Regions from separate parts of the Spirillospora sp. NPDC049024 genome, predicted to be linked through region 2. Evidence: riboswitches for the same ligand, from Rfam matches in the RefSeq annotation. Region 2 holds a riboswitch; each other region holds the start of a gene.

Region 1 (7,603 bases), on a different contig from region 2:
CCTGGGGCTGGTGTGCGGGTGCGGGGACGGTGGAGGGGCTCGGCCGGTGAGCAGCGGGAGCCCTGAGCCGCGGGTGTCGGGGACGCCTTCCAAGGCGCCGGTCGTGAGGGTGCCGGCGGGGGTGCGGGCCTCGTACGAAGTCTTTGATCGGGCCGCCGGGCGGGTGGTGGTGGCGCGGGCGACGCGGCGGACGTTCCGGTCGGCCTCGGTGGTGAAGATCCTCATTGCGCTGGACTACATGGACCGGCACGCGGTGTCGGCGGCCGATCGGCGGTTGCTCGTGCCGATGCTGCGGTCGAGCGATGACGCGGCGGCCACGGAGTTCTGGCGGCGGGGCGGGCAGGGGCGCATCATCGAGCGGATGGTGCGGAAGGTGGGGTTGGAGGACACCGCGCCGCCGCCCGCGGAGAAGCCCGGGTTCTGGGGGTATACGGCGCTCAGTGCGCGGGACGTGGTGCGGATGTACCGGTATCTCCTGGACGAGGCGCCGGAGGCGCAGCGGGTGTTCGTCCTGGAGCAGTTGCGGAGGTCGACGCCGTGCGGGACGGACGGGTTCGACCAGACGTTCGGGATTCCGCGGGCCCTGAAGCGGCCGTGGGCCGTCAAGCAGGGGTGGTCCGGGTTCGGGGAGACGCCGGCGGAGCCGTGCCGCGGTGTGCGGCCGGCGGCTTGGGGGCCCGATCTGGGGCTGGGGCGGCCGGTGCTGCACACGACGGGGGTCGTGGGGGACAGGATCGTGGTGGTGCTGACCCTGCACCCGGCGGGCACGTCGTTCCGGACGGCGGCGGCGCGGATCACCTCGCTGACCAGGCAGGTAGCGAGGGTGTGACGCGGGTCACAGAGCGGGGAACGGTTCCCTCCCGAGAGGGTCACCGGAAGCGGTCGAGTCCGGGCGGGAACGGAAAACCCGGGCAAAGATATGCCCTCCTTATGAAGAGATGGGCGAATAGTCCCTCACTGACGTATGTAGCTTTTTTCTCCCAGAGGCACGTGACGCCGAACGGGGGACAGGTTGGCGGAAGCGGAGGGCGCCCAGCCCGGGGTCCACGTCGCGGACGTGGAGGACCTGCGGGGCGCGGCACACGACCGCGCGGTGCTGGCCGAGGCGCGGGTCGTGCTGGCCCGCCGGCTCGGCGTTCCGCCGGGTGAGGCCCTGCAGCACCTGATCTGGCTCGCGCGCGACCTCGACATGGACCTGGCCGAGGCGGCGTCCCTGCTGGTCAAGGACGGGGGCGGCGGGCCGGTCGGGGCCGTGGTCGCGGGACGGCGGGCGCCGCGCACCGAGGAGGTCCCGGCGGAGCGCCAGGCGGTGCTGTCGGAGGCCGAGGACGTGCTGCGCCGGGTGACGGCGGAGGACACCGCGGGGGACGCGGAGATCCTCGCGCGGGTGCCCGACGACCCGGCGGCGAAGGCGGTGCTGGACGGGGCGCTCGACTCGGCGGCCCATCTGGTCCCGGTGCGGGGGCCGGACGGCAACGTGGCCGACTTCCTGTTCGCGGAGCTCAACGGCGTCGCCAGGGACATGTTCGGGCGCGGCCCGGAGGAGCTGACCGGGCTGCGGCTGCTGCGGACGGACCCGGGTGCGGTGCTCAGCGGCCTGTTCGACGACTACGTCGAGGTGCTGGAGTCCGGGATGCGGCTGGAGCGCCCCTCGATCCAGTACTCGACGGCCCAGCGCGGCCTGTCCCGCTCGTCGCGGATGAGCGTCCGGTGCGTCCGGGTGCCGACCGGCGTCTGCGTGACCTGGCGGTACCACCTGGCCGAGGACCGGATCGCGCGGCGGCTGGAGCGGGTCGAGCGGCTCGCCCTGATCGGGTTCGGGGAGTGGGACCTCGCGACGGGTGAGGCGGACTGGACGCCGCAGATGCTGGCGAACTACGGCCTGTCCCCCGACGAGGTGCCGCCGGTGCCGCACGACCTGCCGAAGGTGGTGGCGGACGACGACCTCCCGCTGGTCGAGGAGGCCGTCCAGACGATGTTCTCGCGGCGCGAGCCGGTCGAGGCGGAGCACCGGGTGATCGGCCACGACGGGACGCCGCGCCACCTGTGGGTGTTCGCCGAGCCCGTGCTCGGCGAGTCCGGGCTGCCCGTCTCGATCAACATCGTGTCGCAGGACATCACCCGGCGGCGCGGGGTGGAGCGGGCGCTGGCCGAGACCCGGCGGCAGATGCTGCGGCAGCAGGCGCGGACGGCGCAGGAGCGGCGCGTGGCGGTGACGCTGCGGCGGGCCATCCTGCCGGACGAGAACGAGATCGAGCAGCTGCCGGGCCTGTGCACCTCGATCCGCAGCATGGCGGCGGAGAGCACGGCCCGGATCGGCGGCGACTGGTTCGCGACCCGGACGCTGCAGGACGGGCGGGCGATGTTCGCCATCGGGGACGCGGCCGGGCACGGCCTGCCGGCGGCGGCGGCGATGGCGCGCACCCGCAACGGCCTGCTGGGGCTCGCCTGCACGGGTGAGCGGGCGGGGCGGCTGGTCGGCTGGCTGAACGAGCTGATCGGCGCCATGGACCCGCCCGCGACGGGCACCGCCATCGTCGCCCACTACGACCCGTCGCGGCACGTCCTCGAATGGACGTGCGCGGGCCACCCGCCGCCGATCCTGGTGCGGGACGGCCGGGCGGCGCCGCTGGAGGTCGTCCGCGACCCGATGCTCGGCGCCATGCCCGGCTGGGAGTACACGACGATCACCACCCGGCTCCACCCGGGCGACATGCTCTTCCTCTACACCGACGGCCTGGTCGAGCGCAGGGACGCCGACCTGGACGAGCGGATCGTCCGCCTCACCCGCATCCTGCGGGAGAGCTCCATGCGCCCCGATCTGGTGCTGGACGAGGTGCTGGGCCGGATGGAGCACGACCGGGCGGCGGACGACACCACGCTCTTCGCGGTCTACGTGGTGTGACCGTCCGCGCCCCGCGGTGAGGAACGACACCCCTGACCAGCGAAGATCGCTGCGTGTGATGTGCGCCTCACTCGGAGGGCGGGGAGAGGGGCTCCGGCGGCGCGGCCCGGCCCGCCGGCCGCTCCTTTTCGATCTTCTTTACCTTTTCCGGGAGAACCGGTAAGCCCATCGGGCAAAGGGCTGCGCGGCACTCCGACAAAGATCGGGAAGACGCGGCGGGGTGCCGGTGTTGGGAGTCCCTTGGAAGGGCTTTGAGCAGGCAAGACTTTACTTTATGCCTGGTTTGCTTTTCTTGGGATGGTTGGTACGTTCGATCCCGAATCACGCAGCGCGTCCCATGCGTTGCCACCGGTCGCACCATGCGCGGCCGAGGATCGCGGAGCGGTATCCGCACGCGATGCGCGCCAGGTGATGCGCGCCCCCTCATCAAGATCAGCCAGCAGAACATCCGTATACCGGCACCGCGTCCGCGGTGCGAGGCCGAGTCCGTCCGGTCGCAGAGACCGGAACGGAGCCGGGGACCCACGTTTCTGGGGTGAATCGGCGCGTCCGAGAGTCGCGCCGTAGGGCTGCTTCCATGCCCGAATCCGTCAGCTAACCCGGTAGGCGCCATGGAAGACAAGGAGATTCCCTGCATGTCCGGTCGCTTTGATCGTCTTTCGCTCAACCGCTTCACGTCCGAGGACAAGGCCCTTGGCATCGCCGCAGGCGCCGTCCTGGCGGGCGCGGTCGGGCTCTCGGTGCTCAACCCCCTCGCCGGCGGCCGCGCGGCCGCCGAGACCCCCGCCGGCGCGGCGGCGGTCGCCGAGCAGGGCACCGCCTCCCACGCCTCCTCCGGCGCCAAGACCGTGAAGGCCGAGCGGGCCTCCGCCGCCGCCGAGGCGCGCCGCGAGGGGTTCAAGGTTCCCCCGCACGCCGTCAAGCCCGCCGAGGTCATCAAGCTCGCGAAGAAGCAGGTCGGCGTGCAAGAGGGCAAGGGCGGCATGACCAAGTACCACAGGTGGTACGTCTCGACTCCGCACGCCAAGGAGACCGCCAAGCGCGACGGCGGCTTCTCGGTGAAGGAGTACAACGGCGCCCAGTGGTGCAACATGTTCGTGTCCTGGCTCGGCGCCCAGACCGGCGTCAAGAACATGGGCTGGGACGCCTACACCGTCCAGCACGCCAACTGGTTCAAGGAGACCGGCCGCTGGGGCCACACCGCCAAGCCGGGCTCCGTGGTGTTCTTCGACTGGCAGGACGGCTCGAAGGCCGGCATCGGCGACATCGACCACGTCGGCATCGTCGTCAAGGACAACGGCAACGGCAAGATCACCACGATCGAGGGCAACACCGACAACGCGGTGAAGGAGAAGGTCCGCGACAAGTCGCAGGTCGTCGGCTTCGGCTACCCCGACTACGCCCGCTGACCCGACCACGCCCACTGACCCGACCACGGTCCACGAAGGCGCCCGTTCCTCCCGGAGGCGCCCCTCCCCAGAAGGCGCCCGGCCGCACGGCCGGGCGCCTTCTGGCGTTCCGGGTGTTGTGCCCAATGTCTCCGGGGACGGTGGGTAATGCCAAGCGTTGACAGGCTTTGATCCCCCTTGGACCTCAGTGCGGCGTTCCTGGAAAGGAATCCAGCACGCCGGAGTCTGCGGAGGGGGGATGCCCATGGCGGCGCGCCCGGATGTCAGCGTCGTGGTGATCGCCTACAACGACGCCCGCCGGCTCCCGAGGGCGGTGGCCTCGACGCTGGCGCAGTCGCTGGGCGGCGTCGAGACGCTGATCGTCGACGACGCGAGCACCGACGGCACGGGCGAGGCCGCCGACCGGCTCGCCGCGGCCCACCCGGGGCGGGTCCGGGCCGTCCACCTGCCGGTCAACTCCGGCGGCTGCGGCCGTCCCCGCAACACCGGGATCGAGGCGTCCACCGGCCGGTACCTGATGTTCCTCGACAGCGACGACCTGCTGGACCGGCACGCCTGCCTCAACCTGCTCGCCGCCGCCGAGGACACCGGCGCCGACATGGTCTCGGGGCTCTGCGACCGGATCTTCCTCGACGTGCCGAGGGGCGCTAAGGGGCGGGTCCGCCCCTGGTATCCGTGGCTGTACCGGCACAGCGCCGTCCACGAGTCGCTGAGCGAGAACCCCGATCTCCTGTACGACACCCTTTCGACCAACAAGGCGTACCGGCGGGGCTTTCTGGAGGAGCACGGGCTGCGGTTCGTCGAGCGGCTGCACTACGAGGACCTGCTCTTCACCGCCGAGGCCTACCTGGAGGCCGGACGGACCGCCCTGATCCCGCACCGCGTCTACAACTGGCTCGTCAAGGAGCGGACGCCGGATCCGTCGATCTCCAACCGGCGCGCCGAGCTGGCCAACTTCGCCGACCGGCTGGAGATCCACCGCCGCATCGACATGCTCTTCGCGCTGCGCGGCGCCTACGACCTGCAGCGGGCCAAGGACGTCAAGTTCGTCAACCACGACCTCGTGCTGTACCTGCGGGAGCTGCGCGGACGCGACCCAGCCCTCCAGGCGCGCTTCCTCGACCTGGCCGCCGCCTACCTGGCCGAACTGGACCCGCGGGTCTTCGAGGAGGCCAACCCGATGCCCGCGATCGCCGCGCACCTGGTCCGCGAGGGCGACCACGCGGGAGCGCTCGCCGCCGCCGAGTACGACCCGGCCAGGCGCACGGAGCTGCGCGCCCGCCTCGTGGAGCGGGACGGGCGCGTCTACTGGGGCGCCGGGCGCCCGCGGGGCCGGATCGGCCGCCGCGTCCTGGACGTCACCGGCTTCGGCTTCCACCTGCGGCCCCTCCGCGAACTGCGCCCGGCGAACACCGTCACGCGGCTGGAGACGCGCGGTGTCCGCGTGCTCATGGCCGGCTACGTGCTGAACCCGCTGGGGCGGATCCCGCCGGAAGCCGAGCTGACCGGGACGCTGGAGTTCTCCGACCGGCGCCGCCGCTCCAGGAGGGCGCGGATCCGCGCGTCCGTCCGGCACGAGGGCGACCGGCTCACCTGGCGGGCCGAGTTCGACCCCGCCCGGAAGATCCGCCCGTACGGGTTCATCGACCCCGTCTGGGACGCCCGGCTGCGCATCCGGGTGGACGGCGAGGAGATGGTCACCCGCCTCGGCGAGGGACGCGGGTCGCCGCCGCTCGGCGGTGCCGCGCTGCCCGTCCGGCCCCGGCTGACGCGGTTCGCGGGGGACCGGCTCCGCTCGTACGTCACCGAGGGAGGGCACCTGGCGTTCGCCCTGGAGACGGGGAGCCCGTGGGCGAGGCTCGCCCGGGCCGTCGCGCGCCGCGCCGCCCGGTCCCGGCCGGGACGGCTGGCCAGGTACCGGGCGCAGGGGCTCGGCACCTCGGTGCGCCGGACGCTGACCGCCCGCAACACCAAGATCGTCGTATTCAACCGGGTGCTGAGCCGGCTGCCCGTCCGGACCGGCCTGGCGGTCTTCGAGAGCCAGCTCGGCCGCCACTTCTCGGGCAACCCCAAGTACGTCTACCGGGAGCTGCGCAGGTCCGGCCGCCCGGTGGAGGCGGTGTGGTCGTACGCGTCGTCCCCCAAGGGGTTCCCGGACGACGCCCGGCTCGTCAAGCGCGGATCATGGGCGTACTACCTGGCGCTCGCGCGGGCCCGGTACTGGATCGACGACCAGGGCTTCCCGGACGGGCTGCGCAAGCGTCCCGAGACGACCTACATCCAGACCTGGCACGGCTCGGCGTTCAAGCTGATGGGCATGGACCAGCCGCGGCTGAAGTCGGGCCCGGCCTCCGACCAGGCGCGGCTGCGTCGGATGGTGGAGCGGTTCGACTGCTTCCTGGTGCGCTCCGGGCATGACGCCGAGACGCTGTGCAACGGCCTCGGCGTCCGCTCCGAGCTGCTTCCGGCGGGCTACCCCCGCAACGACCCCCTGGTCAACGGGGTGGACGGCGATCCGGAGCTGGCCGCCGAGGTCGCGGAGCTGCGGGACTCGCTCGGCCTGGACGACGGGCGCCGCGCCGTCCTGTACGCCCCGACGTACGCCATCGGGCCGAAGGGGCGGCGGATCCGGCTGCTGGACCCGCCCGTGGATCCCGCCGTCTTCGCGCGGGAGCTGGGGGAGGAGTTCGTGCTGCTCGTCCGGCCGCACTACCTGTGCCGGGCCAACGTGCCGCCCGGCGCCCGCGAGGTCATGCGGGACGTCGGCGCGGTGCCCGACGTGACGCCGCTGATGCTGCTCGCGGACGCGCTCGTCACCGACCACTCCTCGATCATGTTCGACTTCGCGCTCCTCGACCGGCCGATCGTGCTGCACCTGCCGGAGGACCGGGACCTCGCCACCGGCTACTTCGACCTGGAGCGCCACGCCCCCGGGCCGATCACCCGCACCGAGGACGAGCTCGTCGCCGCGCTCGCCGGCCTGGACGCCGCCGAGGCCGAGTACGCCGCGCGGCGCCGGACGTTCGCGGCGCGCTTCGGCGAGCACGACCGCGGCGCCGCCGCCAGGACGGTGGCGGACCGCTACTTCCCGGCCGCGCCGCCCGGCAGGAGGGGGCCGCCGAGCAGGAGGAGGGAGCGCCATGGCCGCGCCGCGTGACGTCTTCATCGTGTGCAACAACGCCGACGACATGGGCGGCCTCCAGCGCTGGGCGCACCACATGGCGCGGCTGCTGGCCGGGCGCGGCGACCGCGTCACCCTCGTCGGGATCACGCGCGGGCCGGAGCCGTA
Region 2 (7,603 bases):
GAGGTGAAGAAGACCAACGACGTCTCGATCGAGGCGCCGTTCAACCGGGAGACCGTCGGCGTCGGCATACCGATCATCGTGCACTTCGCCCGCCCGGTGCAGGACCGGGCGGCCGTGGAGCGGGCCCTGGAGGTCACCGCCGACCGGACCGTCGAGGGCGGCTGGAACTGGTTCGGCGCCCAGGAGGTCGTCTTCCGGACGAAGCAGTACTGGCCCGCCCACACCAAGGTGTCGTTCAAGGCGCACCTGAGCGGCGTTCGCACCGGCCAGGGCGTCTACGGCGGGAAGGACTACGGCGTCGACTTCAAGATCGGCGACTCGCACGTGTCCACGGCCGGCGAGGACAGCCACAAGATGGTCGTGAGGATCAACGGGAAGAAGGCCCGTACGATCCCGACGAGCATGGGGCGCGGCGGGGTCCGCAAGTACACCACGACCAACGGCGTCCACCTCGCGATGGGCAAGGAGGACCCGACCGTCATGACGTCGGAGTGGGACGGCTGCGGTCCCGGCTGCGCCGGGTACTACAGCCTGACCGTCTACAAGTCGGTGCGGATCTCCGACAGCGGCGAGTACGTCCACAGCGCGCCGTGGTCGGTCGGCGCCCAGGGCAGCGAGAACGTCAGCCACGGCTGCATCAACGTCAGCCCGTCCAACGCCAAGTGGTTCTACAACCTCTCCCAGCGGGGCGACCCGATCAGGGTGACCGGGAGCAGCCGGGAGCTGGAGCCGGAGAACGGCTGGGGCTACTGGCAGGTCAAGTGGCAGGACTGGACGAAGGGCAGCGCCCTGAAGCGGTCGGTCACGACGGCCCCGCACGTGGACGCGGCGACCCTGTCGGCGCAGCGGGGGGCCAAGGTCCCCGGCACGCAGCGGGCCGAGGGCAACTGAGCGCCGGCTAGCGCTGCGGCGGCGGGACCCGGACGCGGTGCAGGCGCGCCCAGTCGCGGGCCATGGCGATCCGGTCGGGGCCCGAGGGGTGCGTGAGCCACAGCAGGTACTCCGCCGCGTCGGGGGCCAGGTCCGAGACGTTGCGCACGGACAGCGCGTGCTGCATCGACACGAACGTCGACGGGTCGCGGGTGAGGTCCAGCGCGTGGACGTCGGCGCGGGCCTCGATACGGCGGCTCACGAGGTTCTGGACGGGGGCGGCGAGCGTCGTCCCGGCCGTCACGAGCGCGAGGAGGAGCGCGATGGACCTCGGGTCGGCCGCCCCGCCGCCGCGGCGCGCGTCCGGGCCGGCCCCGCCGGGACCGGCCTCGCCGGGACCTGGCGCGCCGGGGTCGAGCCCGGCGCGCCGCAGGAGGCGCGGGGATGTCATCAGCGGGTACAGCAGGCAGAGTGCCCCGGCCACGCCGAGCGCGCCCACGAGCGTGCCCCACAGCACGTCGTCGCGCTTGGCGTGGCCGAGCTCATGCCCGACGATCGACTCGACCTGGGCGGGGGGCGACTTCAGCAGCGTGTCGTAGAGGACGATGCGGCGCGTGGAGCCGAACCCGGACACGTAGGCGTTGAGCGACGTCGTCCGGCGGGAGGCGTCCGCGACGAGGACGTCGTTGACGGGCACGCCGTCCCGGCGGGCCATCGCCAGCAGGTCGCTGCGCAACCGGCCCGCGGGCAGCGAGTGGAACTTGTTGAACACCGGCTCGACGGCGAGCGGGTAGACGAACGAGACGAAGACGACGAGGACGAACCCGCCCGCGGCGGCGCCCGTCCACCAGTAGCGCGGGAAGCGGCGGGTGAGGGCGTAGAGCAGCAGGAGGGCGATCGTGTAGATGACCCACGTGACGGCGAGGGACTTCACCTGGTCGACGAGCCACGCGGGCCAGCTCTGCGTGGAGAGCCCGTAGCGGCGCAGCACCGACTCGCCCCAGACGTCGAACGGCAGCCCGGCGACGCGCAGCAGCGTGGTCAGGGCGAGCGTCGCGGTGATGATGCGCAGCCACCTGCGGCGTGTCTTGGCGGTGACCCAGCCGATGAACCGTGCGCCCAGCGGGGTGAAGCCCAGCACCAGGACCAGGACGAGGCCGACGGCGAGCCCGGAGTAGGCGGGCGGGTTGACGGCCGAGTCGAACGCCCTGGAGCGGGCGATCTCGGCGGGGGTGAAGTCAAGCGCGGGGTCGGGTCTCACGCGCCCGCCGGGGACGTGCCCGGGCAGCGGGCTCCACGGGGTGGTCAGGGCGAGGACGGCCGCGACCCCGGCGAAGAGGACGGCGGCCGTGACGGCGGCGGCGATCCGGGGCCGCCGTGCCGGGCCGCCGGAGGCGCCGCCCGGCGCCCCGCCGGCGGTGCCCTCGGCGCTGCCCTCGTCCGTCTCCGCCTCGCTCATGCGAGCTCCTCTTTCACGTAGTCGCGCCAAAGTGCGGTGAAGCGCTCCCGCGTGAGGCCCAGCACGTCGCGCAGCGCCGCGGCCTCCGGGGCGCGCCCGGCGGCCCGGTAGAGCCGGACGAGCGCCGCCTCACCGTACCGGTCGGCGACCATCCGGCAGGCGAGCCAGGCCTCCTGGTAGGCCTGGGAGAGGCGGGGGGATCCGCCGGCGAACGCGTCGGCCGCGGGGAGCGCGGACGGCGCCCGCCCGGCGGAGACCTCGCGGCGCAGCTCGCCCGCCGCCGACCGGGTACTGATCTTGACGCGCCGGTAGCCGACGTAGTCCGCGAAGCCCTCGATCAGCCACAGCGGGGTGCGCCGGTCGCGGGCGCCGCCGGTGGCGACGTGGGTCAGCTCGTGCGTGAGGACGACGTTGCGGCCGAGCTCGTTGAGGCGGCCGAAGGTGCCGGGGGAGATGATGACGCGGTCCTCGCCGCGGCCGTCCCCGGGGGCGATGGTGGCGAGCGCGGCGATCTGGCCGAGGCTCTGCCCGGGGCCGGCGAGCGCGGAGGCGAGGGAGGCGTCGGCGGGGACGAGCGCGACGACCCGCTGCGCCCACCCCTTGCCGACCACGGAGGTGACGACCGGGACGGCCGCGTCCAGCCGCGCCGCGATGCGGTCGAGGCCGGTGCCGTCGCCGATGACGAGTCCGGCGCGCCCCCTGACCACCGTCAGGGGGCCGCTGTCCCAGATGTCGACGTCGTCGGTGAGGCCGCGGGACGTCCCGTCCCCGACGACCGTCCACGTCCCGCCGCGCGGGGCCAGCGTGAGGTAGCGGGTGCGGGCCACGTCGCTCCTGTCGAAGCCGCGCAGCCTGTAGCGCACCTCGATCCGGACGACGGCGTTGCCGCCGTCCATGGCCTCGGTGTTGACGATGCGCTCCCGCCAGCCCTCCAGGGGGAGTTTCCGGAGGTTGCCGTACATGAGGGCCTGGGCGTCCCGGAAGGCGGCGGGGGCGTCGCCCACGCTGGCGAGGAACGCCATGCGGTCGCCGTCGCGGACGGCGCGCGCGCGGTTGGCGAGGACCGCGGCGGCCGTCTCCGGGCTGAACGTCTCGGCGACCCGCGAGGTGGCGGCGCCGGCCCCGCCGGCGCCGGGCGCCCCGCCGCCGGAGCGCGAGCCGACCAGGCCGGCGCCTCCGGCGAGCAGGGCGGCGGCCCCGCCCGCGCCCAGGGCGAGGACCCTGCGCCGCGTGACGGTGGCGTCCTGCCCGGGGCCTTCCTCCATGGGCGCGATCCTATGCAGGACGCGGGGCCAGGGGCGGCATCACGACCGGTAGTCCGGGTAGCCGTAGCCGACGACGTCGTCTGTGGAACGTTCCTTTACGCGGACGGCGTTGTCGGTGTTGCCCTCGACGGCCTCGATCGTGCCGTCGTCGATCTCCTTGACGACCAGGCCGACGTGCCGGATGTCGTCGAAGGACTTGCCGCCGTCCCACGCGTAGAAGACGATCGCGCCGGGCCTCGGCTCGGTGCCCCAGCGCCCGTGCTCCTGGAACCAGCGGGCGTGCGCGACCGTCCAGGCGTCGCTGCCGACCTGGTCGCCGAAGCCGATCTGCTCGCCGACCCAGGAGACGAACATGTCGCACCAGTTCGCGTCGCTGTAGCCGTCGAGGGAGCCGCCGTCGCGCGCGAGCGTCTCGCGCGCGCGGGACGTGGACATGTACCACTCCTGGAACTTGGTCTCGCCGCCGCCGTCCTCCTCGACGCCCACCTGCGAGCGGGCGAGCCTGATGGCCTGCGCGGCGGTGGGCCGCGACTTGCCGGCCGCCCTGGCGGAGGGCCTGCCGGACGACTCGGCCGACGGCCGCTCGGGCCGGGTCTTCTTCGGGGTCTTCGAGGCGCGGGTCCTGGGCTCGCCCTCGGACTTGCGCCTGGACGGGTCGCCGTGCGCCGCCAGGCCGGGGGCCAGGTCGGCCGCGGCGGCGGACCTCACCGGGGCGGAGCCGAACGGCAGGACCGACGCCTGCGCCGTGGCGGCGGCGGTGCCGAGCACGGCGGCGCCGACGACGACGCCGCCGGTCGTCCGCCACGTGATGGAAAGGGGGTGCGGCTTCCGGTGCTTGCCCGGGGCCTTCTTGCGGTGCGCGCGTGGCACGGGGGGTCTCCTCGGCTTCCATGGCGCCTACCGGGTTAGCTGACGGGTTCGGGCGTGGAAGCCGCCCTACGGCCGCGAAGGCAGGCCGATTCACCCCGAAAAGGACACAGTGGGTCCCCGGTTCCGCGTCGGACGCGCGTGCGGGGCACGGCGGTCCGCGGATTCGGCGGTGGCGTGCCCGGGGGCGGGCACACCGGTTCGGATTGGGGGGAGCTCCGGCGGCGGGGGGCGCCTGCGGAGCGAAAGGGGGGTCCGGGGCGTGGTCGCGTGGCGGCCACGCCCCAGGTACCGCTGCGGGATTCTCTCCTTCTCTTCCAGACGCCTACCGGGTTAGCTGACGGGTTCGGGCGTGGAAGTGGCCCTACGGCGGCTCTCGCCGGTGCCCCGGGAGAGACGCGCCGATTCACCCCGGGTGCCGGAATGCCCGTCCGGAAAGACTCTCCGGACTCCGGCGGATATGGGTCCCCGGTTCCGCTCTTCGGCGGATTCGGCGCTGCCGCTGCGATCCTGGGGGCGATATGGGGCCCTGCGCGGAACCTGTCTCCCGCGTGCGAAAGAGCGGCGCCTGATGTTGTGTGCGGACGGCGCCCCGTCTCCGGGGCCGTCCGGGGCCCGCCCCGTGTAGGCCACTGCGGCAGCACGCTCGGCGCCATGCACGCGGCAAGCGTGCGCACGGTGGGGCGGGGGTAGGCCTGGTCTGCGTCGAGACCGTGCGGCGCCTACGGGCGCCGCGGGACGGCACGTGGGGCGTGCCGCCCGGGAGGTGCGGCGCGTGGCTCGCGCCGCCGTCACGCGGGTGCTGGATGCTCCGCGTGGGACCGGGGCGCCTGGGGGGCGCCGCGGGTCCACGGCGTCTGGAGGGCGCCGTGAGTGGTGACAAGGTACCAAAGCCCCAAGAGAAGGCAAACCCCCCCAAAATCAACAACGGACCAGGTCAAGCCCGGTCCGTTGTCGATGAGGGCCCCGTCACACCCGCGCCGCGGGGGTGTCAGGGCGGTGCGTCAGGGGCGCCCGGCGCCGTAGTAGTTGTTCAGGTAGTAGCCGGAGCTGATGTCGCTGATCTTGACGACGTCTCCGGTGTGCGGGGCGTGGATCATCTTGCCGCCGCCCACGTACATGCCCATGTGGCCGAGGTTGCTGAAGAAGACCAGGTCGCCCGGCTGCAGGTCGCTCCTGGCCACCCGCTTCGTCGCGGCGTACTGGGTGTTGGTGGTGCGGGTGACGTTGACCCCCGCGGCGCCCCAGGCCCTCATGGTCAGGCCGGAGCAGTCGTAGGAGTTCGGGCCTGTGGCGCCATAGGAGTAGGGCTTGCCGAGCTGGGCGTAGGCGAAGTCGAGCGCCTTGCGGGCCGAGCCGCTGGCCGGGCCGTTGTAGGTGCCGCCGGTGCCGCCGCCCGGGCGCGACGACGTGCCGCCGCCGAGCCGGCGCAAGAGCGCCTTCTGCTTCTCGACCTGCTTGTCGAGCTCCTGCTTCTGCTTCTTCAGCTCGTCCTGCTTGGACTTCACCTCGTCGTAGGCGGACTTCGCCTGGGCCTGCTCGCGGCGGAGCCGCTGGGCCGTCGCGAGGAACTGGGTGAGCTGGGAGCTGCGCTCGTGCGACAGGTGCGAGAAGACGGCCGCCTGGTCGAGGATCGACTGCGGGTCCTTGCTGCCGACGAAGCCGGTGACGTCGGCCGAGTCACCGTTCTTGTAGGCGGTGGCCGCCATCTGAGCGATCTTGGACCGCTGCTCCTCGAAGCTGGCCTGCTCCTGCTTGCTCGCCTTGGTCGCGGAGTCGAACTTCTTCTTGGCGACCTTGAGCTTCTCGCGGTTCTGGTTGAACTGCTCGACCTTCTGGTCCATCTGCTCGTTGAGCTTGTCGAGCTTCTTCTGGGCCTGCGCCCGGGTCGGCTTGGGCTCGGCGTGCGCCACCACCGGGGAGCAGGTCAGGGAGACCGCCACGGTCAGGCCGGCGACGGCCGCCAGGCGACGGGAGACGCCTCTGCCCGCGGAACCCGCCCTGCGGGCAGGCCGCTGCGCCGGTGCCCCGATGTGATCATTGGCCACGGTCGGTTTCGCCCCTCTCGTCCAACGACGTCAGCGGACGACATTAGCGAGGGGCAACAGCCGTCACAACCGATTCATCACTCTTTGATTGACATCTGCGGACATCATCCACTTTTCGTGACGTGATGATCACGCACCGCGAGGCTTGCCTTATGAGAGCCTTATGACCGCCTTATGGGCGGGCCCGCCTTACGAGCGGCCCAGCCTGCGCAGCAGCAGGGAGGAGGGGCAGGGGCGCGCGCTGGCGCGCCGCGCGGCGTCGGCGACCTCCCGGTCGGACGACACCACGACCACCGACCGGCCCGGCGGCTCCGCCCGCACGAGCTCGCCGATCAGCTCGTCCGCCGTCTGCCCCGGGCGGCTGAACAGCACCCGCACCCCGCGCCGCGCCGCGATGGCGACCGGCGCCTCCAGCTCCGCGCCGTCGAACACGCACGTCACCTCGGCGCGCGTCTGCGCGGCCAGCCCGCCGAGCCCCGACAGCAGCCGGCTGCGCTGGTCGGCCAGCGGCAGCTCCCCGTACCCGGTCTTGGTGACGTTGTAGCCGTCCACCACCAGGTGCACCTGCGGGAGCGTGAGCAGCCGGTCCAGCAGCTGCGGGTCGCTGTCGGACAGGGCCCGGCCGGGCAGCGCGCGGTGCGCCAGCCGGTCCGGCTCCAGCCCGCCGACCGCGTCGGCGGGACGGCCGATGGTGGAGGGCAGGGCCAGCTCCCGGCGGACGCCCTGCGCGGCGTCCACGAGCGCGTCGAGCAGCATCCGCAGCCGGACGTCGTCGACGTTGCGCCCCTCCCGCGCGGCCCGCTTGGCGGCCTCCGCCGCCTCCTCCGCCCGCGCGGCGCGGGCGCGCAGCCTGCGCAGCTCCTTGTCCGCGGCGGCGGTGGACTCGCGCGCGGCGGCGAGCTCGCGGTCGGCGTCGGCGGCGACCGCGAGGGCGCGCTCCTCCGCCGCCCGGTACCGGGTGCGCGCGTCGTGCAGCTTGCGGCGCAGCTCCGCGACCTCGGCCTTGGTCTCGCGCAGCTCGGCGCGCAGCTTGGCCAGCTCGGCGCCGCGGGCGTCGCGGGTCGCGGCCAGCTCGGCCTTCAGCGCGGCGATGC
Region 3 (7,603 bases), on a different contig from region 2:
CCCGGCGTTCGGCGGCCAGTTCCCGGAAGTACTCGGCGAACTCCTCGCGCGCCGCGTCCCGCTGGGCGATCTCGGCCTCCGGGAGCAGGAAGTCGGGGTCCAGCCCGCGCGCGAGGCTGTCGGACCACCCCTTGAAGAGGTCGCGGTCCTCGGCGGGGACGCCGAGCATCTCGCTGATCACGATGACGGGCAGCGGGTAGGCCAGCGTCGCGATCAGGTCGGTCTCGCCGGAGACGGGCGCCAGCAGCGCGTCGACCAGTTCATCGATCCGGGGCCGCAGCCGCTCCACGAGGCGGGGAGTGAACGCCTTGCTGACGAGCCGGCGCAGCCGCGTGTGGTCGGGCGGGTCCATGGTCAGGAACGACCGGTGCCGCCCCTGCGCCTCGCGCCACACGCCGCCGCCCGTGGGGCGGTGCCCGAACCGCGGGTCGCGCAGGACGCGCTCGCACAGCTCGTAGGACGAGGTGACGCGCAACCCGACGTCCGTCCGGTGCAGGCTGCGGCCGTCGGCCCCGAGCGTCCGGTAATGGGCGTACGGGTCGGCCCGGAAAGCCGGATCGCCCGGATCGAAGCCCAGGACCGCGGTCGCCCCGGCCTCCACGGTCTGGCCCGTCCTGTCTTCCATGCCCCCAGCCGACCCGAATCTGAGACGAGATGTCAATAGCGGCCGGACGGGGCCGCTAAGCGCTTTCTCTGATCACCAGCTCGGGCCGCTGGACGACCTGCCGGTGCTGGTGCGACTTGCCCTCGCCGATCTCGGCCATGGCGAGTTCGGCGGCCTCCCAGCCGAGCTCGCGGCGCGGCTGGCGGATGGTGGTGAGCGGCACGGCGGCGCTCGCCGCGAGCTCGATGTCGTCGTAGCCGACCACGGCGATGTCGTCGGGGACGCGGACGCCGAGCCGGGTCAGCTCGTTGATCAGGCCGATCGCCAGCAGGTCGTTGGCGCAGAACACGCCGTCGGGCACCGGCGACATGGCCATGATCTCGTGTGCGGCGGCCTGCCCCTCGGTCGGGCTCAGAGCGTGCTTGACCAGGACGGTCGGCGTGCCGAGACCCGCCTCGACGATCGTGCGGGCGGCTCCGGCGCGGCGTTCCACGCAGGGCTGCGGCTCTGGGACGCCGGTGACGAACGCGATGCGCCGGCGTCCGATGCCGAGCAGATGGGCTGCGGCGGTCTCGCCGCCCGCCACGTGGTCGACCCGGGCGGAGCACACGTCGACGGCGTCCCGGTCGATCACCACCACGCTCATCCCCGCGGCGCGCAGCCGGGAGATGTCGCGGGGGCCGAGCTTGACCGGGATGACCAGGACCCCGGCGGCCTGCTGCTCGGTGAGCAGTTCCAGCGAGCGGCGCTCCTTGGCGGCGGAGTGGTCGCTGGACAGCCACAGCGCGTCGTGTCCGGCCGCGTTGAGCGCGGCCTCGGCGCCCCGCGCGACGTCGGTCGCGTACGGGTTGGTGAGGTCCTCCACTACCACGCCGAACGCCCGGCGCGGCTGGTCGCCGAACTCGCCCGCGGTCCGTTCGGGGCCCGTGCGGAGCCGGCGCGCGGACTCGTTGCGGACGAACCCGAGCTCCTCGATCGCCGCGCGGACACGGTCACGGGTAGCTTCGGCCACGAGATCTGGCCGGTTTAGGACATTCGAAACGGTCCCAACTGAGACGCCCGCGCGCCTCGCGACCTCACGGATGCTGGTCTGTGGCAACTCGCTCCTCGTCCCGCTCCATGGGCGTTTTCCCAGGTAGTGGAGTTTTGCATGGCGTGGCACCGAATGCACGGTCACACATGGTGAACGTACGGGCGCGTAGCGCTCTTGACCGGCGCTTGACGGGCCGGATCCGGCCGCCTAGCGTTCCGAGCCGAAGCGTAGCTTGAAACGATTCACGATCTTCGTTCACTTGCGAGGACCGGTGAGTTCGGCGAGAGGGGCGGGTGCGGATGGCTGGCGATCTCATCCCGTCTCCCTCGGCGGGGCAACGAGTGAATCGTCACCCGGAGTTCCCCCGTACACCCCCGCAATCGGCCATGCGGCCACCTCCGGCCAAGCGCGTGAGACAGCAAAGGAACCCGATGATCTAAGTCCGGAAGGGTCCGGACCCGGCAACCCAACGCGCGTACAGATCGAGGCCAACCCGTGCCTGTGCAGCGGACGGCTGCATCCCCGCGGTCATCACCACGGACGAGGGAGGACGGAGTGGAAACAGCAGCCACACTCGCACGTCGTGGCACCGACGATTTCGGGCTGAGCGAAGAGGAGATCCGACTGCTCGCCCAGATCGCCAGCGGTGTCACCGCCGATGTGGCGGCACGCAAGCTGGAACTGAGCGCTCGGACCTTGCGGCGCCGGCTGCGGACGATCTGCGACCGGCTGGAGGTCAACACCCCTATCGAGGCCGTGGTGTGGGCGGCCCGGAGGCAGCTCATCTAGCCTGCACCCCCGACGCTCGCCAGGGGACGGCGGGCGTCATCCGGAGAATTGGCGGCTCGTTCGAATTCCGTCCGACCCCGCAGCGGCGGCGCCGGCGCCCTGGCAGGTAGGTCCCTGCAGAAGGCGCCGCCGCGGACGGCGTTCGAACCGGGCACGCCCCCTGAGCCGGCCCGAAAGCCGGCAGGACCACCACGTGTGCCCTGCCCGACACGTCCGCCCTCACTGGCACGGTCGGCGCGGCGAAGTCCGCAGCCACGGCGGTATCGATCGTCGTACGCGTTGCCTGCCGGGCCCCGGTCAGGCGACCCGCACTCCGCCGGCGAAGGGGCGTCCGTCCATGGAGGCGATCTTCACGACGTCTCCGGTCTGCGGGGCGTGCAGCATCTTGCCGCCGCCGACGTAGATGCCCATGTGGTGCAGGTCGGAGTAGAAGAACACGAGGTCGCCGGGCTGCAGCTCGCTGCGCGACACGTGCGTTCCCGCGTTCCACTGGCTGCCGGTGTAGTGCGGCAGGTTGATGCCGACCTGCTTGTAGGCCCACATCGTGAGGCCGGAGCAGTCGAAGGTGCTCGGCCCGGCGGCGCCCCACACGTACGGGCGGCCGATCTTGCTCATCGCGTACCGGAGCGCCTGCGCGGCCTTGCCGGTGCCGACGACCGGGAGCTTGGCGAGCTGGGTGGGGTCCTTGTCGACGAGCTTGCCGCGGATCTTCTCGTAGGCGTCGGTGACCTTCGTGCGCTGCGACTCGAGCTGCGACTTCAGATCCTTCACCTGCTTGGCGCGGGACTCGGCGGACTTGCGGGCCCGCTGCGCGGACTGCATGGCCTGCATGAGCCCGAGCACCTGGGTGCTGTCCTGCTTGGCGAAGTAGTGCAGGGTCGCGGCCTGGTCGAGGATGGACTGCGGGTCCTGGGAGGCGACGAAGGAGACCGTGGGGTCGGAGCCGCCCTGCATGTAGCTCGTCGCCGCGAGGGATCCGACCTTCTGGCGGAGCGTCTCTAGCGTCTTCTCCTGCCGCTTGGCGTTCTCCGTGGCCACCTTGGCGGCGCGCTGCGACTGCGCGAGCCTGACCTTCAGCCCGTTGTACTGCTCGGTGAGCTGCTCCAGCTGGTCGGCGAGCTTGAGGGCCTTCGTCCTCAGCTCCTTGGCCGAGGGGTCGGGGTCGGCGTGCGCGACGGCGAGCGTGTGCGGGACGAGCGCGTACGGAGCGGCCGAAACGACGATGAGCGCGCCGACCGCCGTGGCCGCGCGCCCGTAGAAGCGTGAAAGGGAAGCATGCCGCGATCGCTTCACGAATACTCCTCTCCTCAGCCGCCTACCGGGTTAGCTGACGGGTTGGGGCCGGAGCAGCCCGTCCGCGGCCGCGCGCGACCGATCGCTCGCGGCTGCGGATTCACCCCTCACGGTTGGTCGTCAGGGCGATCCCCCGAAACGCTCCGAAAGTGGGTCCCCGGCTCCCAGGACGCTGGTTGCGGCCTTGGGACTCGGCGGTTCGGCCTCCGTCCTGCGGTCGGCCGACGTCAGCGATGGACACTAACGGAACCCGCATGGGATGCCAACCAGAACATGCGAATTCGCAGGTGGCGCGGCGCGGTGGCGGCGCGTTCGGCCGCCTGCGCGGAGGGGTGCCCCTGGCGAGCGGCGGCGTTCGATAATCTCGCCTGTTTGTGGAAGTCGTGATCCGGCGTGCCCGCACCGCCGACGTCCAGGAGATACGCAGGCTCGTCGATCTGTACGCCGGGTCGGGGCGGCGCCTGCTGAAGAAGACGACGGTCAAGCTGTACGAGGACGTCCAGGAGTTCTGGGTCGCCGAGGACATCCAGCACGGGACGCCTGGGCGCGTCGTCGGGTGCGGCGCCCTCCACGTCATGTGGGAGGACCTCGCGGAGGTCCGCTCGGTCGCCGTTGAGAAGGAGTGCGGGGGACGGGGAATCGGGCACCGGATCGTGACCCGCCTCCTGGAGACCGCACGGGAACTCGGCGTGCGGAGGGTGTTCTGCCTTACCTTCGAGGTGGAGTTCTTCGCCCGCCACGGCTTCCAGCAGATCCTGGGGACTCCGGTGGCGCCTGAGGTGTACGAGGAACTTCTCCGCTCCTACGACGAAGGCGTGGCAGAGTTCTTGGACCTCGACCGGGTCAAGCCGAATACGTTGGGCAACACCCGGATGTTGCTTCGCCTGGAGGACTGACTCAAATGAGCGATTCCCCCCACAGCGGGCGGCCTTATCGGCCCCAGCAGGGGCAGGGTTCGTACGGCCCGCCGCCCCAGTACCAAGGTCCTCAGTGGCAGCAGCCGCAGCAGCAGCCGTCGTCCCAGCAGCAGTGGCAGCAGCCCCAGCAGCCTCAGCAGCAGTGGCAGTCGCAGCAGCAGTGGAACCAGCAGCCCGCCTATGACGACCACGGCTCCTACGACCACCACGGCTCCTACGACGACGGCGGCGATCTGGCGCTGGCGCCGATCCACCGCCGGGCGGGCGCCCGGATCATCGACAACGCGCTCGTCGCGGTCTTCGGATTCGCCCTCGTCCTTCCGGTGACGATCGGTGCCTTCGGTCTGGGCAAGCCCGGCAGCAAGACCGAGGACGAGGGGGGTGTGTGGAACTGGCCCATCATCTTCACCCTCTTCTGCGTGCTGTCCGTGCTGCCGTTCATCTACGAGGCCGTCCAGTTGTCCATGTGGGGGCGCACGCTTGGGAAGCGCGTCCTCGGCCTTGGCGTCGTCCAGGCGCGTCCTGCGGGCAGCCCGATCACCACGACGCAGGCGGTCTGGCGGGCGGGGATCACCCACGTCGGTTACCAGCTCGGCGTTTTCTTCTTCCTCGTCTTGGCGGTGATGGTGTGGGACTACGCCGCGTACGGGATGGTGCTGGTCTGGGCGGGCGCGCTCATGGCCTACCTCTGGGCGATCTGGGACCAGCCCCTGCACCAGTCACTGCATGACCGCTTCGCCGGCACGCTCGTCATCGACGAGCGGGTCGGATATGACGATTCCGAGTACTCCGAGTACGCGGGCTAAGGCCACGATGGCGGCACCGCTCGCCGAGCCCGGACAGAGGCTCCTCGCGCGCGTCGTCGACACGCTCGTCGTCGGCATCCCCGTCGTTCTCGTCGTCCGCGAGCTCGTGTCCGGGCACACGGCGGACGTCGTGGCTCCGACAGCCGTGGCCGGATGCATGCTGCTCTACGAGGCGGTCCAGCTCGCCCTCTGGGGCCGGACGCTCGGCAAGCGCGTCGCGGGCATCGAGGTGGTCGCGGCGACCGCTCAGGAGGCCTCTGGAGCGGCGGCACAGGGGGCCGGGGAGGCCGCCGGCGCCGCCGGTCCCGGGGGCGCCTCGGCCATACCCGTTTCCGTGCCCGGATTCGTGCCCGTGACGGCCCCCGAGCCCGAGGAGAGCGCGTCTCCGGGGGAGGCCGAGTCCTCCGGTGCACACGCGCGTCCGGACGTTCTGCGCTGCGTTCTGCGCGCCGCCGTCTATTCGGTGCCGATCGGACTGCGCCCGATTCCCGTTCTCGGTCTGCTCGCGAGCATCTTCTGGATCGTGAACGCGGGGGCCGTGTTCGAGGGCACGAGCCGCCAGGCCGTTCACGACAGGGTCGCCGGGACGCTCGTGGTAAAGCGCCCCCGGCCTGAATCCTCGGCCTTCTGAGGGCATCTCCCGGGTGCCGGGAGGCGCTCGCGGGGTTCCAATACCGCCCGTCCGATACCACGGAGTCGCGTGCGCGCGCCGGCGCGCACGCGACTCCGCTCGCATGCGCCATACATGCTTTGGCCGAGATGCTCGCTGTTTCCGGCGCCCCAGGGGCGGGCGGCATATGCCCGTTCCTTCCGGTTGCGGTCTTGAAACCGGCGGGATGTGTCGCGTCCCGGACGTCGCCTCCGCTTTGAGAGTTCCCTCCGATGCCGTTGCCGTGGCCAGAACGCGACCGCTTGATAGCGGGCCTGGACTTACTCCGGATGGCATGCCCTCGCCCTTGGAACGGACCTTTCGCACGGCATGCCCCGCGCGGTGGAAGCCGGGCCTGAGGCGTGGCTCCGCCGGTCTCCGGGGCCGGGTTGAAGAACTGGGGCAGACGGTGGGATTGTGTCCCGATCTCCTGATTTCGCGGCACCGGTCGGCACCCCGCTTCCGCGGCGCGAGCAGGGCGAGGACCGCGCCCGTCCTGCCGCGGCAACAGATTTCGGGGCCGGGCCCTCGGGCGTTATTCGTCCACGTCCACCGGTACCGGGGGTTGATCAGGCACTGCGGTCACCTGCGCATTACCGCGCGGGCAGGCGGTTAGTGCCCGATACGGGAGGTTAATCGCGGCCGGGGCGGCGCCGTCCGCAAACCCGGCCCAATGCGCGCACCCCTGCGCAGGTCAGCGCGGTACGCAGTGACGCCGGTCACGGTTGAAAACCCGGGCGCGTCGCCGCGGGTTGGGGAATTCATGGCGCCCGGGCCGGGTCCGGGCGTCATCCGAGGTCTGTGCGCACCCGAAACGACGAGGCCGATTACAGCCGGTCACGGGCGGAAGGCGGTTTCCCTCGACTGCCGGTTCATGGTGGACGCCGGAATTGTCATCTGCGAAGTTCTAGGTATATCTTTGGCACTCGATTAGAGTTTGCTCAAGCCGAAAGGTCTGTCCCCATGGCACAGAAGGTTCAGGTGCTTCTCGTCGACGACCTCGACGGTGGCGAGGCGGACGAGACCGTAGCGTTCTCGATCGACGGCGCCTCCTACGAGATCGACCTCAGTGGCGCCAACGCGACGAAGCTGCGGGAATCGCTGCAGCCGTTCGTCGAGAAGTCCCGTAAGGCGGGCACGGTCAACCGCCGCCGCCGGCAGCGCGGCGCTTCCAGCCGCGAACGCAGTGCCGAGATCCGCGCCTGGGCCAAGAACAACGGCATCAAGGTCAATGAGCGCGGCCGCATCCCGGCGCACGTGATCGAGCAGTACGAGGCGGCCAACTGATCCGCCCGGACCACCGGCGGCCCGTCACCGTTCGCGGGGCGGGCCGTTCGCCGTTAGCGGGGCGCTCCGTCGGCAGGGCGGCCGTTCTCCCGGTGAGCCGTTCGCTTGTGGCGTAGCGTCCGCGCGGTTCGCCGAGTCCGCCGTGAGGTACACAGGGCGCGCGGGTGGAAACTCCACCCCCATTCGGCACTCTCGGCCCGCGCCTTGACCGACCTGCGAAAAGTC
Region 4 (7,603 bases), on a different contig from region 2:
GGCCGACTGCATGGACCGGTACCCGTCCCAGCTGTCGGGCGGCCAGCAGCAGCGCGTCGCGCTGGCGCGGATGCTCGCCGTCGACCCCGACGTCCTGCTCCTGGACGAGCCGCTGTCCAACCTCGACGCGCGGCTGCGGCTGGAGATGCGGACGGAGCTGAAGCGCATCCACGAGGAGACGGGCGCGACGGTCGTGTTCGTCACCCACGACCAGATGGAGGCCATGACGATGGCCACGCACATCGCGGTCATGTCGGAGGGAGAGCTGCAGCAGGTGGCGCCGCCGATGGAGATGTACGAGCGGCCGGCCAACCGGTTCGTCGCCGAGTTCGTGGGCAGCCCGCCGATGAACATCGTGCCTCTCGACGCGGAGCCCGACGGGCTCGCCGGGTCGCTGCTGCGCTACGTGGAGAAGCGCGCCGCCCTGAGCGGGGCCGCGTGCGCGGGCGTCCGGCCCGAGGCGCTGAGGCTGGCGCGGTCGCGGGAGGAGGTGCCCGGCGCGGCCTGGGCGGACGAGGCCGTCGTCGAGACCGTCCTGCCGACCGGGTCGAGCTGGACCGTGCAGCTGCGCGTCATGGACACCGACCTGTTCGCCGTCACCCATGAGGACCCCGAGGCAGCGCCGGGCGACCGGCTCCACTGCTGGACGCGCCCCGAGCGGCTCCACGTGTTCGCCGGAGACGGTTCCCGGATCGGCGCCTGGGACGACGCCGTCGCCCCCGTCCAGAAGGCCGCCTCGTGACCGCGCCCCTGCGCCGGCCGCGGGCGCTGCTGCTGGACTTCGGCGGCGTGCTGGTCGAGACCTCCAAGCGGGACGGATGGCAGGCGGCCCTGGCCAAGGAGGTGCACGCGGCCCTCCTCGGCGCCGGATGCCGCGACCTGGACGCCGCCGCGATCGAGACCGACATCAGGGCGGGCGCGGCCGCGGACAAGTGCTGGAAGGACGCTATGTCCCGCCCGTTCGCGCCGGCGGAGATGACGCACGCCCGCTTCTGGGGCGACTTCGTCGCGGCCGACTGGCCCGTGCCCGCGCGGCAGCTCGTCGTCGCGCACGCCGCCCCGCTGTGCAAGCGGATGGGGGAACTGCGGCAGGACCGCCGCACCCGTCCCGGCATCCCCGAACTGCTCGACGCCGCCGCCGGGTTCGGCATCCCCTGCGCCGTCGTCAGCAACGCGCTGTCCGGCGCCGTGCACCGGGACTACACGGCATCGACGGGGCTGGCGGCCAAGCTGGCCCTGGAGGTCTACAGCGACGAGGCCGGGGTCCGCAAACCCAACCCGGAGATGATCTGGATCGCGACCCGCGCCCTCGGCGTCGAGCCCTCGGACGCGTGGTACGTCGGCGACAACTTCGACCGGGACGTCCTGTGCGGGCACCGCGCCGGCGTCGGCGGGAACGTGCTGATGGTCGCCAAGGGCACCCACGACGTCCCGTACGAGGTCCGATGCCGCCCCGACGCCGTCGTCGACGACGGGCACGGACTGCTCGACCTGCTCAAGGCCACGATCGAAGGAGAAGGATGAGCGCCGATGTCCCCGCCTCGCGGGAGCTCGCCGGGATCGCCGAACTCGCCGCTCGCGCCACCGGGGACCGCCTGCGGACGGCGTTCCGCTCGCGCCCCGAGGTCGATCTGAAGCGCGACTTCCACGACCCGGTCACCGAGCACGACCGGGCGGCGGAGGAGACGATCCGGAAGGTGCTGGCCGAGCACGCCCCCGGCAGCGCGGTCGTCGGCGAGGAGGGCGGCGTGGGCGGCGGGGACGGCGACCTGCGCTGGTTCGTCGACCCGATCGACGGGACGGCCAACTTCGCCGTCGGCCTGCCGTTCTTCTGCGTGTCCATCGGCGCCGCCGTCGGCGACGAGCTGGTGGCGGGCGTGGTGTACGACCCGGTCCGCGAGGACATGTTCACCGCCTCGCTCGACGGCGCCACCTGCAACGGCGAGCCGATCCGCAGCCGCGGCGCGGCCCGCGACAAGACCGCGGTGCTCGTCACCGGCTATCCCAACGCGCGGGAGATGCACCGCCGCGGCGAGGAGTCGCTGCGCCGCTTCGGCCGGATGGTGGACGCGTTCGCCACCGTCCGCCGCCCGGGCAGCGCCGCCCTCACCCTCGCCCACGTCGCCGCCGGATGGGCGGACGTGGCCTACGGCACGTCGGTCAACGCGTGGGACGTCGCGGCGGCCGTGCTGCTGGTCAGGCAGGCCGGCGGCACGTACCTGCCGCTGAACGGGGAGACCGGGGGCCGCGACTGGGAGGCGCCCGGCTACCTGGCCTGCGTCGGCGGCTTCGACCTGGCCGGCTCCGTCATCGCCGAGATCGCCGGGCTGGGTGAGCCGGCATGAGCGCCACCGAGGTGCGGACCGTCGACTGGATCGTCACGGACCTGGACGGCACCCTCGTCGGACGCGATCTGAAGATCGTCGAGCCGAGCCTGGCCGCGCTGCGCCGCTTCATCGCCGCCGGCGGCACCGTCGTCATCGCCACCGGGCGCAGCGAGGAGGCCGCGCTGCCGTACTACCGGACGCTCGGCCTGACGACCCCGGCGATCCTCTACAACGGGGCGCGCGTGGTCGACCTCGCCACCGGCGCCGTCCTGCACCGGCGCTGCCTCGGCGTGGCCGCCTGGGCGAAGCTCACGATGCTGTTCGCCGAACTGCCCGCCGGAGTGTGGCCGGTCGCCTTCAGCAGGGGCCGCGCACACACCACGGGCTCCTCGCCGGCGCTGCTGGAGTACGCCCGCCGCGACGGGATCGAGCTCGCCCGGATCGGCTCGTGGGGCGACCTGCCGTTCGACGACATCGTCAAGGTCATGCTCATCTGCGACCGCCCCGAGTTGATGGACCCGGCCGAGGAGACGGTGTCGGCGGCCGTGTCCGGCGTCACCCTCGTCAGGTCGGAGAGCACCTACCTGGAGGTGCTGCCCACGGGCGCGACCAAGGGCGCGGCGCTGCGCGAGCTGGCCGCGTCCCAGGGCGTGGCCCTGAGCGACATCGCGGCGATCGGCGACAACCCGAACGACCTGGACATGATCCAGGCCGCCGGCCTCGGCGCCGCCGTCGGCGACGGGGCCGAGTCGGTCCGCGCCGCCGCCGACGTGGTCGTCGCCCCCTGCGCCGAGGGCGCCGTCGCCGACCTCGTCGCCCGCGTCCTCCCCTGATCCGGCCGTCTCCGGCTGCTCGGGAGCGGTCCCGGAGCCGGAGGCCGCGTGCTCCTGCAACCTGCTGGAACACGACGGCTTCCGGCTCCTGCCGGACGCCGGGACGGGCCCGCCCGCCCGAGACCCCCGGGCGGCCTCATTCCCTTCGGACCCGGCTCTGCCCCCGCAAGGCCGGGGTTCCGACGGGTGCGGCCGCTGCCGGCCGGCTGGTCAGCCGGCCATGGTGGCCGTGGTGGCGGCGTGGCGCAGGGAGGCCGCGGCCTGGGCGGGCAGCACGCGGTCGGCGATGGCCAGCACGCCCGCCAGGACCGGGGGCGGGGCCGTCCGGGCCATCCCGGCGACCAAACCTTCCCGGGTGGGGCGGTCCAGCGCCGGCAGCAGCAGTTCGAGGGTGGTGGCGGTGATCTCCGGCGGGGTGGCGGCCATGAACGCGGCGCGGGCGGCGCCGATCTCGGCGTCGTCGCAGTGCGCCCAGATCCGCAGCATGATCAGCGTCTCCTCCTCGTGCAGGTGCGGGAGGTAGGCGGCGGTGAAGCGGGCCAGGTCCCGGTAGAGGTCCAGGCCGGCGGCCGCCCCCGGGGCCGCCAGCACGGCCTCGAACCGCCCGGCGAGGTCGTCGAGCAGGTCGTCGAGGTCCCGGTGCTGCTCCTCGGTCGGCTCGGCGGAACCGGGCTCGTGCGGGTCCAGCAGCCGCAGGATGTGCTGGTCCTCGTGCTCGGTGTGGCTGCGCAGCAGCGCCAGCAGCCGCCGCCACCGCTCCCCCAGCGCGGCGACCTCGGCGGCGTCGGCCCAGTCGGTGGCGCCGGCCTGGACGGTGACCGCGAACAGCCCGTTGCGCAGCGCCTTGTGGATGTGGGTGAACAGGTCGTCGCGGCCCTCGGGACGCTCGTCGTCCATGGTGGTCCTTCCTCTCGTGTCCTGTCGCGCACCGGGCCGGAATCAGGCTCGGCGGGCGTCTCGAACGTAGGGCGGAGAGCGTTGACCTGCGTATCCCTGGAATCTGGGGGTGGCGACCCGGGCCTTCGGCCGCGATGCTTGAGGCATGGAACTCCTGGACCGGATCCACCGGCTGGCCGCGCGCGGTGACGATCTGACCCGGGTGCGCGCCGAGGTCGACCGCCTGCTGCGCCGCGCGGTCGGGTACGACATCGCGGCCGTCTCCACGGTCGACCCGGCGACGCTGCTGTGGACGAGCTGCTTCGTGAGCGGGCTCGACCCGCAGGGGTCGGCCGAGCGGGAGCGGGTCCTGTTCGGCCTGGAGTTCGAGGGCGGCGACCCCAACGGCTACGCCGAGCTCGCGGCGGCCGCCTCGCCCGTCGCGAGCCTGCACCGCGCCACCGGCGGGGACCTGTCCCGCGCCCGGCGCTACCGGCTCCTGCTGCGCGGGCTGGACGTCGTCGACGAGGCGCGGGTGGTCCTGCGCTCGCGGGAGGGCTGCTGGGGCTCGCTCACCCTGTACCGGCGAGCGCCCGCGACGCCGTTCACCGACGACGAGCTGACGCTGCTGGCGGCGGTCTCCACGCCGATCGCCGACCTGTTCCGGCTCACGCTGCTGCGCGCCGCGCTCGCCGCCCCGGACGGCCTCGACCATCCGCCCGGCATGCTGCTGGTGACCGCGGCGGGCGAGGTCGAGGTCAGCAGCGCGGACGCGCGGGCCTGGCTGGAGGCCGTCGACGACCGGGGGCGCCTGCCGAGCGCGCTGCGCGCCGTCGCGGCGGCCGCCTCCTCCGGTGACGGGCTGGCCAGGGCGGCCCTGCCGGCCAGGGACGGGCGCTGGGTGGTGCTGCACGGTTCCCCGGCGTCCGGCGGGGAGGGCGCCGCGGACCGCGTGGCGGTCATCATCGAGGGTGCCAGGCCCGCGGTGCTCAGCGAGGTGATCGCGGGCGCCTACGGGCTGACGCCCCGGGAACGGCAGATCACCGGGCTCGCCGCCCAGGGGCGGAGCACCAGGCAGATGGCCGCCGCCCTGGGGATCTCACCGTTCACGGTGCAGGACCACCTCAAGGCGGTGTTCGGCAAGACCGGCGTGCGCAGCCGCGGCGAACTCGTCGCGGCGCTCTACTCCCGGCACTACGCTCCCCGCGCTGCGGCCAGTACGGCCCCGGGCCCCTACGGCTGGTACCTCGACGAGCACGTCGCGGCAGTGTAGGAGGCCCGGGACGGCGCGGCGCGCAAGGCCGCGCCCTGCGTCAGGCGACGCGGACCCCGCCGGCGAAGGGGCGGCCGGCGATCGGGGCGATCTTGACGACGTCGCCGGTCTGCGGCGCGTGGACCATGTTGCCGTTGCCGATGTACATGCCCATGTGGTGCAGGTCGCTGTGGAAGAACACCAGGTCGCCGGGCTTGAGCTGGCTCATGCTCACGTGGGTTCCGGCGTTGTACTGGCTGCCGGTGTAGTGGCCCAGGGTGATGCCGACCTGCGCGTAGGCGTACAGGGTCAGCCCGGAGCAGTCGAAGCCCTTGATGTTGGCGCCCTGCGCGGTGCCGTAGGACGGGCCAGAAGCGTTGCCGCCGCCCCAGGAGTAGGGCACGCCGAGCTGGCTCAGGGCGGCCCGGACGGCCGTCATCGCCTTCGCCGACGCTCCGCCGGAGCCGACGTTGGGGATGGAGCCGGGCCGTGAGCCCGCGGTGTTGTAGGTGCCGAGCTGCTTCTCGACCTTCTTGAGCTTGATCTGCAGTTCGCGGCGCTTCTTCTTCGCCTCGCCGGTGAGCGCGCGCACCTGGGCGGCGCGCTGCTCGGCGGCCTTGCGGGAGCGGTCCGCGCCCTGCATCACCTGGAGCATCTGCGTGATGCGGACGTCGTTCTGCTTGGCGAAGTAGTTGAGGGTCGCCGACTGGTCCAGGACGGCCTGCGGGTCGGAGGACGAGGCGAAGGCGATGGCCGGGTCCACCGGGCCGTTCTTGTAGCTGTCGGCGGCGATCTTCGCCATGCGCTCGCGGGCCTCGTCCAGGGCCTTCTGCCGGCGCAGCGCGCCGGCCCTGGCGGTCTTCGCCGCGTGCTCGGCCTGCTTGAGCCGTTCGCGCAGGCCGTTGTACTGCTCGCTGAGCTTCTCGGCCTCGTCGGCGAGCTTCTCCTGCTGGGCGGTCAGCTGCTTGCGCGTCGGCTTGGGCTCGGCGTGGACGGGCGCAGGCGTGAAAAGCCCGGTGGACAGCACGATGGCGGTCGTCCATGCCGTGCCGGTGACGGCCCGTCGCCGGGCCGTCCTTCGGGTGCTGGCAGCGCGTGGCTGCATGCGGCGTCCTCTCCTGTACCGCCTACCGGGTCAGCTGCCGGGTTCGGGCCGGAGTCGCCCTACCGTCCCGCTGGACGGATTCACCCCTGGAGATCGGGTCCCCGGTTCCCGGGACGGAGCCGTCCGCGGGATTCGGCGTGGTCGCCGGCCGTCCCCGGCGGGGACGTCGGACCGCGACCTCCTACGGAGCGTAGGAGATCATGGGGCGATTCGCCACATCATCCCGCATTTCGCCAGACCTCCGAGCCGCCTCAGCACGTCCGCGCCAGCTCGGCCACCGCCACGGCCCCGGCCAGGAGCGGCACGGCGACCGCCGCCACCACGAACAGGGCCGCCGCGAGGCGGGCGGCGCGGCGCGGCCTCTCCGGAGCGCCGCCCTCCAGCCGCAGCACCCGCTCCAGCAGCGCACCGGCGGCCGGCGCACCCGCCGCCCCGAGCGCTCCCGCGACGGCGGGCCCCGCCGAGAGCCGGCACAGCGCGGCCACCAGCGCCGTCCTGCCGTGAGCGCGGACCGCGGCGTCGTCCGCGGCCATCTCCAGCAGCAGCGGCAGCCGCGCCTTCGCGCGCCGGACGGTCGGCAGCCACGGCAGCATCGCGTGGAGCAGGTCGAGCGCCAGCAGCAGCACGTGGTGCCGCTGGCGCAGGTGCGCCCGCTCGTGCGCCAGGACGGCGTCGAGCTCCTCGGCGCCGAGCGCCTCCAGGGCCCCGGTGCTGACCACGATCGCGCGGTGCCGGGACGGCAGCGAGTACGCCGCGGGCACGGGGTGGTCGAGGACGAGGACGTCCGGGTGGCGGCCGTCCTCGCGGGCGACCAGCCGCAGCATCTCCCGGTGCCGCCGGCGGCGCCGCACGGCCCGGCCGAGCCTCGGCAGGCCGCGGGCGAGCACGGCGCCGCAGGCCGCGGCGAGGACGGCGCTCGCGGCGGCAGCGGCGGCGGTGGCGAGGCGGCCGTGGTGGGGCAGGCAGTCGCGCAGCCAGGACAGGAATCCGTGGCCCGGCCCGGGCGGCGCGAGCAGCGCCGCCGCGGCGGCGCCGGCGGCGGCGATGGACGTCCCGGCGAGGGCCGCCGTCCAGCAGGCGACGGCCGTCCCCGGGCCGACGGCCGAGCGCCTGAGGAGGTCCAGCGCGGGCCCTGCCGCGCATCCCAGCAGGACCACCGAAACGACCAGGCCGGCCACCACGTAGGTCACGGGATCACGCGTCTTCGCCG

The links. Region 2 has a riboswitch for cyclic di-AMP ahead of AB0C21_RS16325 (CHAP domain-containing protein). Riboswitches for the same ligand answer to the same signal wherever they lie in the genome.
Region 1: linked by a shared signal. The riboswitch ahead of AB0C21_RS39870 (CHAP domain-containing protein) and the one ahead of AB0C21_RS16325 (CHAP domain-containing protein) in region 2 are both predicted to bind cyclic di-AMP.
Region 3: linked by a shared signal. The riboswitch ahead of AB0C21_RS05760 (C40 family peptidase) and the one ahead of AB0C21_RS16325 (CHAP domain-containing protein) in region 2 are both predicted to bind cyclic di-AMP.
Region 4: linked by a shared signal. The riboswitch ahead of AB0C21_RS42840 (NlpC/P60 family protein) and the one ahead of AB0C21_RS16325 (CHAP domain-containing protein) in region 2 are both predicted to bind cyclic di-AMP.

The regions. Positions count from the first base shown of each region.
Region 1 covers NZ_JBEZFD010000034.1:9,249-16,851, reverse strand. The annotation lists gene AB0C21_RS39880 (hypothetical protein) at 104-829, shown strand; gene AB0C21_RS39875 (PP2C family protein-serine/threonine phosphatase) at 1,013-2,905, shown strand; cyclic di-AMP (ydaO/yuaA leader) riboswitch at 3,391-3,529, shown strand; gene AB0C21_RS39870 (CHAP domain-containing protein) at 3,541-4,314, shown strand; gene AB0C21_RS39865 (bifunctional glycosyltransferase/CDP-glycerol:glycerophosphate glycerophosphotransferase) at 4,559-7,471, shown strand; gene AB0C21_RS39860 (glycosyltransferase family 4 protein) at 7,455-7,603, shown strand, end outside.
Region 2 covers NZ_JBEZFD010000007.1:371,352-378,954, reverse strand. The annotation lists gene AB0C21_RS16340 (L,D-transpeptidase) at 1-891, shown strand, start outside; gene AB0C21_RS16335 (M48 family metallopeptidase) at 899-2,329, opposite strand; gene AB0C21_RS16330 (hypothetical protein) at 2,326-3,594, opposite strand; gene AB0C21_RS16325 (CHAP domain-containing protein) at 3,634-4,464, opposite strand; cyclic di-AMP (ydaO/yuaA leader) riboswitch at 4,473-4,643, opposite strand; cyclic di-AMP (ydaO/yuaA leader) riboswitch at 4,769-4,967, opposite strand; gene AB0C21_RS16320 (C40 family peptidase) at 5,466-6,509, opposite strand; gene AB0C21_RS16315 (NYN domain-containing protein) at 6,699-7,603, opposite strand, start outside.
Region 3 covers NZ_JBEZFD010000003.1:34,764-42,366, reverse strand. The annotation lists gene AB0C21_RS05775 (cytochrome P450) at 1-625, opposite strand, end outside; gene AB0C21_RS05770 (LacI family DNA-binding transcriptional regulator) at 681-1,703, opposite strand; gene AB0C21_RS05765 (transcriptional regulator) at 2,193-2,426, shown strand; gene AB0C21_RS05760 (C40 family peptidase) at 2,724-3,719, opposite strand; cyclic di-AMP (ydaO/yuaA leader) riboswitch at 3,723-3,913, opposite strand; gene AB0C21_RS05755 (amino-acid N-acetyltransferase) at 4,094-4,615, shown strand; gene AB0C21_RS05750 (RDD family protein) at 4,621-5,442, shown strand; gene AB0C21_RS05745 (RDD family protein) at 5,450-6,073, shown strand; gene AB0C21_RS05740 (histone-like nucleoid-structuring protein Lsr2) at 7,055-7,378, shown strand.
Region 4 covers NZ_JBEZFD010000048.1:2,308-9,910, reverse strand. The annotation lists gene AB0C21_RS42870 (ABC transporter ATP-binding protein) at 1-742, shown strand, start outside; gene AB0C21_RS42865 (HAD family hydrolase) at 739-1,524, shown strand; gene AB0C21_RS42860 (inositol monophosphatase family protein) at 1,521-2,345, shown strand; gene AB0C21_RS42855 (Cof-type HAD-IIB family hydrolase) at 2,342-3,160, shown strand; gene AB0C21_RS42850 (hemerythrin domain-containing protein) at 3,371-4,057, opposite strand; gene AB0C21_RS42845 (response regulator transcription factor) at 4,203-5,309, shown strand; gene AB0C21_RS42840 (NlpC/P60 family protein) at 5,350-6,393, opposite strand; cyclic di-AMP (ydaO/yuaA leader) riboswitch at 6,397-6,541, opposite strand; gene AB0C21_RS42835 (M56 family metallopeptidase) at 6,645-7,583, opposite strand; gene AB0C21_RS42830 (BlaI/MecI/CopY family transcriptional regulator) at 7,588-7,603, opposite strand, start outside.